DNA from 3 places in the Neptunomonas sp. CHC150 genome. Region 3 is predicted to be linked to each of the others. Evidence: predicted binding sites of a transcription regulator. Region 3 holds the regulator's gene; each other region holds the start of a gene.
What was found. Region 3 encodes LexA, which represses DNA repair genes until DNA is damaged. Its sites were predicted from a motif close to TACTGTNTANNTANACAGTA; they were not measured.
Positions count from the first base shown of each region.

Region 1 (4,148 bases), on a different contig from region 3:
GCTAGCTTGGAGTGCGAGAAAGCTCCCATCACCAGCATATCCACCTCATTATTGGTTTTGTAATCCATTAATCCGGCAAAGATGGCATCTTCTAAAAAGCTGGCTTTCACATCAAAGCCGCTATCGCGCAACATTTTTTCTGTGGCTTTAAATTTCTCCATTAAGCCGCTTTGCTTGTTTTTTACCGTGACCAAATGGCACGTCATGCCATGCAAGAGTCCGCCTTCGATAATTCGCTTAACCGCTTTATCTGCCGTCTCTCGTCCGTCGTAAGCCAACATAAAGCTCTTAGGAGCGGAAAAGTCTTTATTAGCAATCAATACCGGGGTATGAACTTGGCGGATCACCTGCTCAATATGGGAGCCAATTGCATTAAAATCAGGTTTGTTGCCTTGCCCTGAGCGGCCTATCACAATTAAACGTGCATCTGATTCTAAATCGCAAATAGCTTCTACAATGTCACTATGGCGCTGGGTCTGTTCGATTTGAGCACAGCCTTGCTGTTCGGCAATTGTTTGGGCATTAGCAAGCATCTCTTTACCCATTTCAAGCGCGACTTTACTCCGTTGCTCATCCAGCGCTGCCATTTCTTTTAATAAAGAAGAGCGCGCGCCTAAACCAATTGCCCCACTCAGGTCTTCAGCAGCCGCCACGTTCTCTTTTTCGATAGCATGCAGCAATAACAGAGGTTTACTGAGTTTGTTAGCGGCCCAAATGCCAGCACTACACACGGCATTGGAAAAAGCTGAGCCGTCTAAACAAGTAATAATTTTATTCATTGTTATCTCCTCAGTGACCTGCCATCAGTTTTTCAACTTCTTTGGGATCGTTTAGGACGCCAAACTTATCGACAATCGTTTCTGTTGCTGCACTCATGCCAACGACTTCGACCTCTGCGCCTTCGCGTTTGAATTTGATAACGACTTTATCAAGCGATGATACCGCTGTGATGTCCCAAAAATGCGCATGCGTTAGGTCGATAACCACTTTATCAACCACTTCCTTGAAGTCAAATGACTCAATGAACTGCTCAGACGATGCAAAAAATACCTGACCAATCACCTGGTAGTTACGCACGCCGTTTGTTGCTTGTTCTGATTTAACGACCATAAAGCGGCCGATCTTGTTCGCAAAGAACAATGTAGCCAGCAACACACCAACAAATACACCCAACGCTAAGTTATGAGTAGCCACAACAACGATCACCGTTGCAATCATTACAATATTGGTTGATAGAGGGTGTTTTTTAAGGTCGGTAATAGAGCTCCATGAGAAAGTACCAATGGATACCATAATCATTACCGCGACGAGTGCCGCCATAGGGATTTGTTTAATCCACTCATCTAAAAAGACAACCATGATGATCAGCAATGTACCGGCTACGAAGGTCGATAGCCGTCCACGACCACCAGATTTTACGTTGATGATTGATTGACCAATCATTGCGCAACCGGCCATACCACCCATTAAACCAGCACCAATATTAGCGATGCCTTGGCCTTTACATTCTTTGTTACGGTCACTTTTTGTATCGGTTAAATCATCGACAATAGTGGCTGTCATCATGGATTCTAACAAACCAACAATAGCTAAACCGACAGAGTAAGGAAGGATGATATACAAGGTTTCTAGGTTAAGTGGTACATCAGGCCATAAAAAGATAGGTAAGGTATCAGGTAACTCACCCATGTCTCCTACAGTACGAATATCGAGCCCAATCATCATGGCAACGGCCGTTAATACGATAATACATACCAAAGGCGATGGAATCGATTTGCCTACAACCGGCACGTATGGAAACAAATAAATGATCCCCAAGCCTGCGGCCGTCATTGCGTAAACATGCCAAGTCACGTTGGTAAGCTCGGGCAGCTGTGCCATAAAGATTAAAATAGCCAGCGCATTAACAAAACCAGTAACTACAGAGCGCGATACAAACCGCATTAAGCTACCTAACTTTAGATAGCCGGCTATTATCTGAATAACACCCGTGAGTAGCGTTGCTGCTAAAAGGTATTCAAGGCCGTGGTCTTTGACTAAAGTGACCATCAGCAAAGCCATCGCGCCAGTAGCGGCCGATATCATGCCAGGGCGGCCACCCACTATCGCGATGATAACTGCGATACAGAATGAGGCATACAAACCTACTTTAGGGTCAACGCCTGCAATAATAGAAAAAGCGATTGCTTCAGGGATTAAGGCCAACGCCACTACAGTGCCGGCCAGTAAGTCGCCCCGAATATTAGAGAGCCATTCTAGTTTCATTTTTTCAAGCATAGTAAACCTTGTCATGTGTTTAAAACAACGCTGTCTCGGCGCTCAGCTTCAAGCGATTGCTCTTTAGCTGCTGTGCAGATTCTACGTTTTTGATAGTTGCGATACTTTTAAAACTGCGGTTGCTAACAGATAGCACACATCGTTTATCCTTTGATGACAAACGCGCGGTTATAAGTTCTGATTCCAAACGTACCCACCGCAGACGCGGTATTAGGGTGTCATCCGAAAACGATGACTGTTTGAGGAGAGGTTGCCTAAGGTGGCGTGATCAGCAAAATGCTTACCTTATATCCATTTAATGATTGGCCGAATTTTACAATAATTTACCATGTAAGAAAATAACAACCTGCCGTCTAGGCTTTATTTAGTACTCTGTTAGTTTTGCCCAAATCAATATCATCCCTATGGTTCATCTTTACCGTGTATCCAGTGCGTTAACGGCAGGTTGAAAAAGCGCTTACAAGCAGAGTGTAGGCACTAACCCATTAAGGACTCATTGCTTTGCTGTCGGATTACGCTAAAATACTGTAATTATATACAGTGCAGGATTGTGTCATGCTTCGATTTATTCCTCTTAAAGCTCAAGCGGGTATCGCAGGGTTCGAGTCCCCTGCTGCCGAGTACACGCAATTATCCTTAACCTTAGATCAAATCTTAATTGACCACCCTTCAGCTACCTATTTGGGAGTTGTTGAGGGCGAATCGATGACGGGGGTAGGGATTTTTCCTCACGATATTTTGGTAGTCTCACGAGCAGAAAAAGTTATCTCTGGCGATGTCATTGTCGCCACGTTAAACGGTAATTTTGTGTGTAAAATTGCCGATACTAAAAATATGCGGCTACTGTCCTCAGCCAAAGGCTTTAAAACTTACCAATTAAATGACGGCGATGAGTTTCTAGTTGAGGGGGTTGTAACGCGCTCAATTCGTATGCACCGGCCTTTTAAACGTGGGTTAGTGTAAAAAAACCAATTTAATGCCTGAGTGCTTTCGCGAACTTAGCGCGTTTTGCCACACGCCATCCCTGATCATTTATTGGCGTAGCTGTAGCTCGTGATCACCTATCTTTAAAATATTCCAGACAGGCGGCTTAACCTCCATTTTGTTATGTCTAATATCGTCTATTATTTGCGATTCGCTAAGCCCCTCATGACGACCAAACGAGGAATGCTTCCACTGATCATCCGCAAAATAAAAAAGGTATATCTGAATTCGATTACCCTCTTGTTCCGTAATGAGTAAATAGTCGGTTTGTTGATCTTTATTTAAGTCTATTGGCTGTAAATAGGTAGCGCTCAGTTGCCTAAACAACCAGACATTATTAACCATCATGTCGTAGATAGGCTTTTCCAGAGATTCAGGTAGTTCTCCGTTCAATACGTTGATCGTAGCGATGAGGGTGTCTTGCTCGACCGCTGCCGCTTTGCCTCGTTCAGTAAATAAAGCATCTATCTTGATGGTTAGCTTGAGATTATCTGGATGCTTTGCTTTTAATGCGTTAAGCGCATCATAACCGGGCTTGGCTAAGTTATATCTGAGGTAATAAAAATCAACCTCCTCCAGTACTAAATCATCATGACTAAGCAGGTTAATTTGGCTATGTGCCGATATTTTTCGAAAATCAAGAATAGGAGTATTAACAAGTAACATAGAGCCAAGTACAACAACGCCCATGCGAATGTTTATCCAATTAAGGCGGTATAGCCAATTATCCCGTTTCGACACAATGCTCCACGAATAGCCGCACGAAAATAAGGTTAGTAGACTCCACAGTAGCCAAGCCCAGCAGCGGTCTACACTCCAACCGTATTGCTCGATACGCACATAAAGTCCATAAGCACTGATGATGCTATAAATGGGCAATAAGGCTA
Region 1 is NZ_JAPNXU010000006.1:602,927-607,074, reverse strand. Features, by position in the region: gene OW491_RS08855 (universal stress protein) at 1-779, opposite strand, end outside; gene OW491_RS08850 (SulP family inorganic anion transporter) at 790-2,277, opposite strand; gene OW491_RS08845 (S24 family peptidase) at 2,833-3,240, shown strand; gene OW491_RS08840 (DUF4153 domain-containing protein) at 3,310-4,148, opposite strand, start outside.
Region 1: the regulator LexA is predicted to act here: its motif matches at 2,801-2,820, upstream of OW491_RS08845 (S24 family peptidase).

Region 2 (4,148 bases), on a different contig from region 3:
CTGTAGAGAAGATTTGAGACTTCTTCGTTGGAATAGTCGTGTTCTTCTCGATCAACGGAGTTGCCACGCCGCCCATTGTTTCGATACCCAATGTCAACGGTGTAACGTCTAATAAAAGCACGTCTTTAACATCACCCGACAGTACAGCACCTTGGATAGCTGCGCCAATCGCTACGGCTTCATCTGGGTTTACGTCTTTACGCGGGTCTTTACCAAAGAACTCAGAAACAACTTTCTGAACCAATGGCATACGAGTCTGACCACCAACCAAGATAACTTCGTCGATATCAGAAGCGCTTAAACCAGCATCTTTCAATGCAGTGCGACAAGGGTTGATTGAGTTAGTAACCAGCTCTTCTACCAAAGACTCTAACTTCGAACGTGAAATCTTAACGTTCAAGTGTTTTGGTCCAGTAGAGTCAGCCGTAATGTAAGGCAAGTTTACGTCGGTAGACTGCGCAGACGACAACTCAACTTTCGCTTTTTCAGCACCTTCTTTCAGACGTTGTAGCGCCAACGGGTCGTTGTGCAAATCGATACCGGTTTCTTTCTTAAACTCAGCAGCCAAGTACTCGATCAAACGCATATCGAAGTCTTCACCACCAAGGAAAGTATCACCATTTGTAGCTAATACTTCGAACTGGTGCTCACCATCAACATCTGCGATTTCGATGATAGAAATATCGAATGTACCACCACCCAAGTCGTAAACAGCGATCGTTTTATCGCCTTTAGACTGGTCCATACCGTAAGCTAATGCAGCGGCTGTTGGCTCGTTGATGATACGCTTAACGTCTAGACCAGCGATTTTACCTGCGTCTTTTGTTGCTTGACGCTGAGCATCGTTAAAGTAAGCAGGAACCGTGATAACCGCACCTGTCACTTCTTCGCCAAGGAAATCTTCGGCGGTCTTTTTCATCTTTTTAAGTACTTCAGCTGACACCTGAGGAGGCGCCATTTTCTTGCCGTTTACGTCAACCCATGCGTCGCCGTTGTCGGCTTCGATGATTTTGTAAGGCACCATGCTGATGTCTTTTTGTACGACGTCGTCTTTGAAGCGACGACCAATCAAACGCTTGATAGCATATAAAGTATTATGCGGGTTAGTCACCGCCTGACGCTTAGCAGGCTGGCCTACTAATGTTTCGCCATCTGTAAAAGCAATAATCGAAGGCGTTGTGCGGTCGCCTTCAGCGTTTTCAATAACGCGTGTTTTTTCACCATCAAGAACCGCTACACAGGAGTTTGTGGTTCCTAAGTCGATACCGATTATTTTACCCATGTTTCTTACTCCGACTATTCAGCACCGCTATTTAGCGTGCGTTCAATCAATTAAATACCGTTGATGTCTATATGGTTGCGCCAAACGTTTTTTCAAGGCAATTTGGCGATTTTTTTAACCCTGAACGACAACAACCATGGCAGGGCGAATCAAACGACCGTGCATTGTGTAACCTTTTTGCATCACCGCCATTACGGTGTTTGCTTCATGGTCAGGCGACGGTACCATCGACATTGCTTGGTGCAATTCAGGATCGAATGGCTGGCCTTGCGGATCGACTTGTTCAATATTAAATTTAGCTAAACCACTGACGAACATTTTGTGCGTCATTTCAACGCCTTCACGCAACGCTTTTGTGGCCTCATCATCAACGCTACAAGCGTCCAATGTGCGCTCTAAACTATCGATGATAGGCAGCATTTCGTTAGTGAATTTATCCAAACCAAATTTGTGCGCTTTTTCAACATCTTGCTCTGCACGACGGCGAACATTTTGTAGTTCAGCGGTTGCTCGCAAGGCTTGGTCTTTCAGTGTAGCGACTTCATCTTGCGCAGCGGCAAGTGCCTGCTGTAGCGCCTCAACATCAGCAACCACTTCGTTGGCCGCATCGTCAGCCGCTTGTTCTGCTACGTCAGCAGCGTCCGTTTCCTGAGTGTTTGTCTCTTCAGGGGTCGGCTCATTCGGTTTTGTCTGTTCTTCAGCCATTGGGGTCTCCGATTTAACGCAATCAAACTCAACATTAACTGCTGCGTTTTATGGGGACATAGCAACGGGTTTCAACCCTTGGGCAGATAATTTTTTACTAAACGTCTACCGTTAGTCATTTTTTTATTGATCAACAATTGCGCAACGCTTAAAAATGCCTTATACATAAACACTGTATAAATAACCATGTGTGAGTTTAGCGATGCTAGCACAACTATCGATTCGAAATTTTGCAATTGTTGAAGCTCTTGATCTGGATTTAAAGGCAGGCATGACCGTCGTCAGCGGCGAAACAGGAGCTGGCAAATCGATTATGCTTGATGCCCTTGGCCTTACGATGGGCGACCGAGCCGAAGCCGGAAGCGTTCGCTTAGGTGCCGAACGTGCTGAAATCATAGCCAGCTTTGATATCAGCCAGCTAACCGAAGCCCGTGAGTGGCTAACCAGCCAAGATCTGGATTCTGATAATGAATGCATTATTCGTCGTGTTATCACCAAGGAAGGACGCTCGCGCAGTTATATTAACGGACAAGCGTGCCCATTGAATGCACTAAAGCAGTTGGGTGAACACCTCATTGCGATACATGGCCAACACGAACACCAACGCCTGCTTAAAAAAGAGCACCACCGAGAATTACTCGATCAGTTCTCACAAAGCACGGCCCAAGCCAAAAAAGTCGCCCAACTGTTTAACGAGTGGAACGCACAAAAAAAGCAATTGAATACGTTGCTTAACCAAAGCGCAGAGCATCACGCCAAAGTACAGCTGCTTAGTTATCAAGTTGAAGAGCTTGATCAAATCAATTTACAAACCGACGAGCTGGCCGAGTTAGAGTTAGAGCAAAAAGAACTCAGCCAAGCAGGCGAAATTCTGCATAACGGGCACCACTCGCTCAATTTAATGACCGATGGCGATGGTGACAATTGTGAGCAACTGCTCAATCAAGCATTGCACTCACTCGCCAACCTGAATAACGGGGCACCAGCAATCAACCAAACTATTGAGCTGCTTCAAAGCGCTCAAATTCAAATCCAAGAAGCTGGCAACGAACTCCGACATTACTTAGACCGGGTAGAAATGAACCCGTCGCGCTTACAAGCGGTTGAAGATCGCCTCTCAGTCCTGTTTGAGTTAGCGCGTAAACATCGCATTACACCAGAAGAGATCCCCGTATTTCATCAAGCATTGCAAACCGAGCTTGATGAACTTAATCATTCAGATGAAGCTCTAGAGGCCTTATCGCAACACGTTGAACAGTTGCAGCAAGATTACACACAAGCGGCCGCCAAACTCACGCTGCTTCGCCAAAAAGCCGCCAAAAAACTCAATAAACTGGTAGATGAGCAACTACACCTACTTGGCATGAGCTCTGCGGCATTTATAGCCACACTGCACCCTGTGGACAAACCGCAAGTCACTGGCGCTGAGGATGTTGAATTTCTTATTACGACGAATAAAGGGCAACCCCCTCGCCCGCTGGCCAAAATAGCATCAGGTGGTGAGCTGTCACGTATCAGCCTAGCTATACAAGTAATTACAGCCCAATGTTCAACCACACCCACGCTCATTTTTGATGAGGTAGATGTCGGTATCGGCGGAGCTATCGCCGAAGTCGTTGGCCGCTTATTGCGCCAACTGGGTCAACAGGCCCAAATACTTTGCGTCACGCACCAACCGCAGGTTGCCTCACAAGGACACCAGCATTTGTTTGTCAGCAAACGGTCTGACCGTGCATCCACTCATACACGTATCAATGAGCTGGCTAAAGATGAGCGTGTTCAAGAAGTGGCGAGGATGCTGGGCGGCATTGATGTAACACAGCGCTCAATCGATCATGCGCGCGAAATGTTAGGCACCGTCCATTAAGACTGAGGCATGTCACTTTAATAGGACACAAAAAAACCGATTAGGCCGCTACAGCCTAATCGGTTTCTTGGCATACTGAAGGGCTCTAGCCTACACAGAGCCTGACACAGTCACGTAATTTATACTCTAGCTTTCTACACAACCGTCTGCGCACACACCATAGAGGTACAATGTACGATCAGTGATGTTAAAGCCAAGCTCTTTTGCAATTTCATTCTGACGCTCGATCAGAACTGGGTCTGTAAACTCACGTACATGGCCGCACTTAACGCATACGATATGATCGTGCTCTTC
Region 2 is NZ_JAPNXU010000010.1:458,202-462,349, forward strand. Features, by position in the region: gene dnaK (molecular chaperone DnaK) at 1-1,282, opposite strand, end outside; gene grpE (nucleotide exchange factor GrpE) at 1,397-1,987, opposite strand; gene recN (DNA repair protein RecN) at 2,190-3,854, shown strand; gene fur (ferric iron uptake transcriptional regulator) at 3,981-4,148, opposite strand, start outside.
Region 2: the regulator LexA is predicted to act here: its motif matches at 2,158-2,177, upstream of recN (DNA repair protein RecN).

Region 3 (4,148 bases):
GCAAGAAGAATGTTGGTTGCCGGTGCTCATATGATGTCCGACTTGGTGAATGATGAAGAGCCAGGTATCGATACTGATGACGTATCACCGGATGACATGATCCGCCCTTCAACGATTCACTAAAGCGTATTTGCCGTTTCTTATTGGGTATGCCGTGCCTATGCTATTAGTGCATTCCTCAATTAATAGCATGGCGACGGCGAATCAAAATTCCATTACTTGCCCCTTGTCTGGCGCTTTTTTCTAGGCGCTGAAAGGCATCGTCAGAAATATCTCCGGCCCAGCTAATAACAGCATGGCATGTGCCAGTGCTGAGGGCTTTTTCAGCCAATTGCTGAACGCTATGGTTCTCGTCAGGGTAAAGTAGAATTACCTTTTTAAGATCAATTCCAGCATCTTGTAGCAACGATTTTGGCAAGTTTATAGGTGGAGCAATCCAAGCAAACCAGCGGTCTTCATGGCTTAGCTGCGCCAATAACGGCATTATCATTGGCATATCTGCCAGATCACCGCTTTGTGTTACGATTTCAGTAATTTTCCCGAAATCGCTGGGCTGTTGAGCTCGGGGTTTAAGCTTGGTGCGAATGCTACCTAACTCTTTTTGGGTGCTGATAATGCCGGTAACAGCTTTGTTATCAGGAATTAACATGTGCATTATGGCTCACTCCCTTGTCGTATGACGCCAACGCCTAACCCTTCGATGGAAAGCTCGCTCTCGCGTAAGTCGACCACGATAGGGTCAAACTCTTCGTTTTCAGCTATCAGTTCTACAATGTGTCCAGTGCGTTGGAACCGCTTAACGGTGACTTCGTCACCAATACGCGCTACTACAATTTGGCCGTTACGTGCTTCTGTGCATTGGTGAACTGCCAGCAAATCGCCATCCATGATGCCGATGTTTTTCATACTCGTGCCGTGCACTCGCAGCAAGTAATTAGCCGGTGGGTGGAAAAAGTCAGCTGAAATTGTGCAGTGCTCTTCGATGTGCTCCTGGGCTAAAATAGGGCTGCCCGCGGCTACGCGGCCGATCAAGGGAAGACCTTCAGGCTCTGGTTGCTCAAGCTCAGGAAGACGAATACCGCGAGAGGTGCCAGGGATCATTTCTATAGCACCCTTACGGGCTAACGCTTTTAAGTGTTCCTCAGCCGCATTGGCTGATTTAAAACCTAGTGAGCGTGCTATATCGGCACGTGTAGGCGGATAACCGGTTGCATCGATATGATCGCGAATGCAGTCGAGTACTTCTGATTGACGCTTTGTGAGTTTCATATTTGTGCCCGTCATAATTAAGTGCCGATAGGTAAGATAGCCCGCAAATAGATGACTGTTTTTTTATACAGTACATGTGATTATATACAGGCAAGGTCGGTTGTAAAGAGATTTTCTGTTTATATATCCAGTATCTTGATATTATCCCCGCGACATTGAAATCAGGATTTAAGTTTTGCTCAGCGACGCTCTAAAAAAGTCTATACAAGAGGCATATCGCCAGTTCCTCGGGTTGCATGACCTTAAGCCTCGTTATGGGCAAAAAATGATGATTGCGCAAATTGCGCGCACCTTAGGGAATATTGAAAGTAACGAAAAAGGTGAAAGAAGTAGCGATAATCATATCTGTTTGATCGAGGCGGGCACAGGCACAGGTAAGACAATGGCTTACTTGATTAGCGCTATTCCCATTGCTAAAGCGCAGGGCAAGTCCTTGGTTATATCTACAGCAACGGTCGCTTTACAAGAGCAGCTACTTCATAAGGATTTACCTGAAGCTTCGCGTTTAATGGCAGAACCTGTGCGTTATATCTTGGCTAAAGGGCGCGGGCGATACTTCTGTGTATCCCAGGCTGAAAAGTTGCTAGAAGGCCAAGGCGAGTTAGGCCAAATGGCACTTTATGAAGATGAAATTGCACAGCGAATGGAACCCGATGCCGTTGCTTACTACAGTGAGTTAATGGATCGCTTTGCCTCCGGTAGCTGGGATGGTGACCGCGATAGTCTTGCTGTGGAACTAGAAGAAGAGGTGTGGCAGCCACTCACGAGTGATCATACCCGCTGTACCAACCGTCGTTGCAGCAACTTTTCAGTATGCCCATTTTTTAAATCCAGAGATTCGTTAGATAAAGCGGATGTAGTCGTTGCCAATCACGATCTGGTACTGGCCGATTTGTCTCTCGGAGGCGGCGCTATCCTTCCCGATCCGGCGCAAACCATTTATGTGTTTGATGAGGCACACCATCTTTCTGCTAAAACAACCGGGCATTTTGCTTATAGCTTGCGGGTTCGCAGCACTGAGCGTTGGTTAAAAACCATGTCGCGGCAGTTAGAGCATATGATTGATGAGTGCGATAGTCAGCCTGTTTTACAGCAATACATAGAACGAATGGAGCCGGCTAAAGCCGAAATGATTAGCTCGTTAGACCAGCTCCAAATGAGCTTACGTTTGATGTTGCTAGAAGGTGATGAACGACCAAAAGATCGCTTTCGTTTCCCCAAAGGGGTGTTGCCAGAATCGTTGACTGTACCAGCTGCTGGCATTGCTGCAGCGGCTGAAAAGTGGATGTTAAAAGCAGAGCAAATAGTTGATCTGTTAAAAGAGGCGTTAGATGGTGGTATTCCCGAAATTGATAAAGGGGTCGCTGAGCGCTGGTATCCACGCATGGGTCAAATGTGGGCGCGATCTCAATCTATTTTTTGGTTAGCACGTAGCTATGCGGTAGCTGATGTAGAAGGTATTGCGCCAACAGCACGCTGGATTAACTTGGTTGAGTCCACTGACGGGATTGATTTTGAGTGCCGTAGTAGCCCAGTAACAGCGGCCGATACCTTAGAAGAGCACCTGTGGAAGCCCGCTTACGGTGCGGTGTTAACATCCGCAACATTAACTGCTCTTGGACAGTTTACGCGATTAATAGATGACTTAGGGTTGCCGCCAACGGTGGCGTGCGAACAGTTGCCTAGTCCATTTAATTATGCGCAGGCTGCCTGCTTAAAAGTACCTAAAATGTTAGCTGATCCTGGGAAACCAGAAGATCATACGCAAGAAGTCAGTGCTTTTTTGAACGATTGTCTGCAAAAAGCTACTGCAACACTGGTATTATTCAGTTCTTGGCGACAAATGCTAACGATTCGAGATCAATTGGATGATAAAATCCGTGATCATGTGTTGATTCAAGGCGATTTGACCAAGAACGAGATTATCAAAACCCATAAGTCAGTGATTGATGAAGGCAAACCAAGCATTATCTTTGGATTAGCTTCCTTTGCTGAAGGGGTGGATTTACCTGGGGACTATCTAACCGAGGTGATTATTACAAAGCTGCCATTTGGGGTGCCGGATGATCCGGTTGATGCGACCATGGCAGAATGGATAGAACAGCGAGGCGGTAATGCATTTATGGAATGGACCGTCCCGGAGGCCTCAATACGCCTCACACAAGCCGCTGGTCGCCTGTTGCGTACAGAGCAAGACAGTGGCCACATAATTCTGCTGGATCGACGAGTTGTGACTCGCCGGTACGGACGACAACTGTTGGATGCATTACCACCATTCCGCCGAGAAATCGAATAAAGTGAGTATAATATTGGACGCTACAACAACAGCTAACGAATCTACGCCGAATGATGCAAACCCATCAGCTAAAACCGCTGAAAAGGGCAAGCCGCGTAAAAATGATAAGCGCAAAGCACCGTCGCGTGCTCGAAAATCTAAAAAAGAATCTAGCTGGTCACCGGCAGAATTTATCGTTGCTCAGGAAGAGGGTAAAAAGCGCTTTTTAGATTTTGATCTGCCTGATCAATTATTGCATGCCATTCAAGATATTGGGTTTGAGTACTGCACACCCATACAGGCTGAGACCATTAAACCAGCGTTGGCCGGTAAAGATATTATTGGCAAAGCGCAAACAGGTACGGGTAAAACGGCTGCCTTTCTAGTGGGTATAGTTACCGATTTAATCGACTACCCATTAACCGAGCCGCAGCGCCAAGGTGAACCTCGCGCGTTAATTATCGCTCCAACACGTGAACTCGCGCTGCAAATTGCAGACGACGCCGAACTGCTAACGAAATACACGGATCTACGTGTGATCTCTTTAGTGGGTGGGATGGACTACGATAAACAACGTAAACAAATTAAAGGTGGTAACACCGAT
Region 3 is NZ_JAPNXU010000009.1:76,445-80,592, forward strand. Features, by position in the region: gene OW491_RS11150 (hypothetical protein) at 1-123, shown strand, start outside; gene OW491_RS11155 (SulA-like leucine-rich domain-containing protein) at 179-655, opposite strand; gene lexA (transcriptional repressor LexA) at 655-1,269, opposite strand; gene dinG (ATP-dependent DNA helicase DinG) at 1,445-3,565, shown strand; gene rhlB (ATP-dependent RNA helicase RhlB) at 3,579-4,148, shown strand, end outside.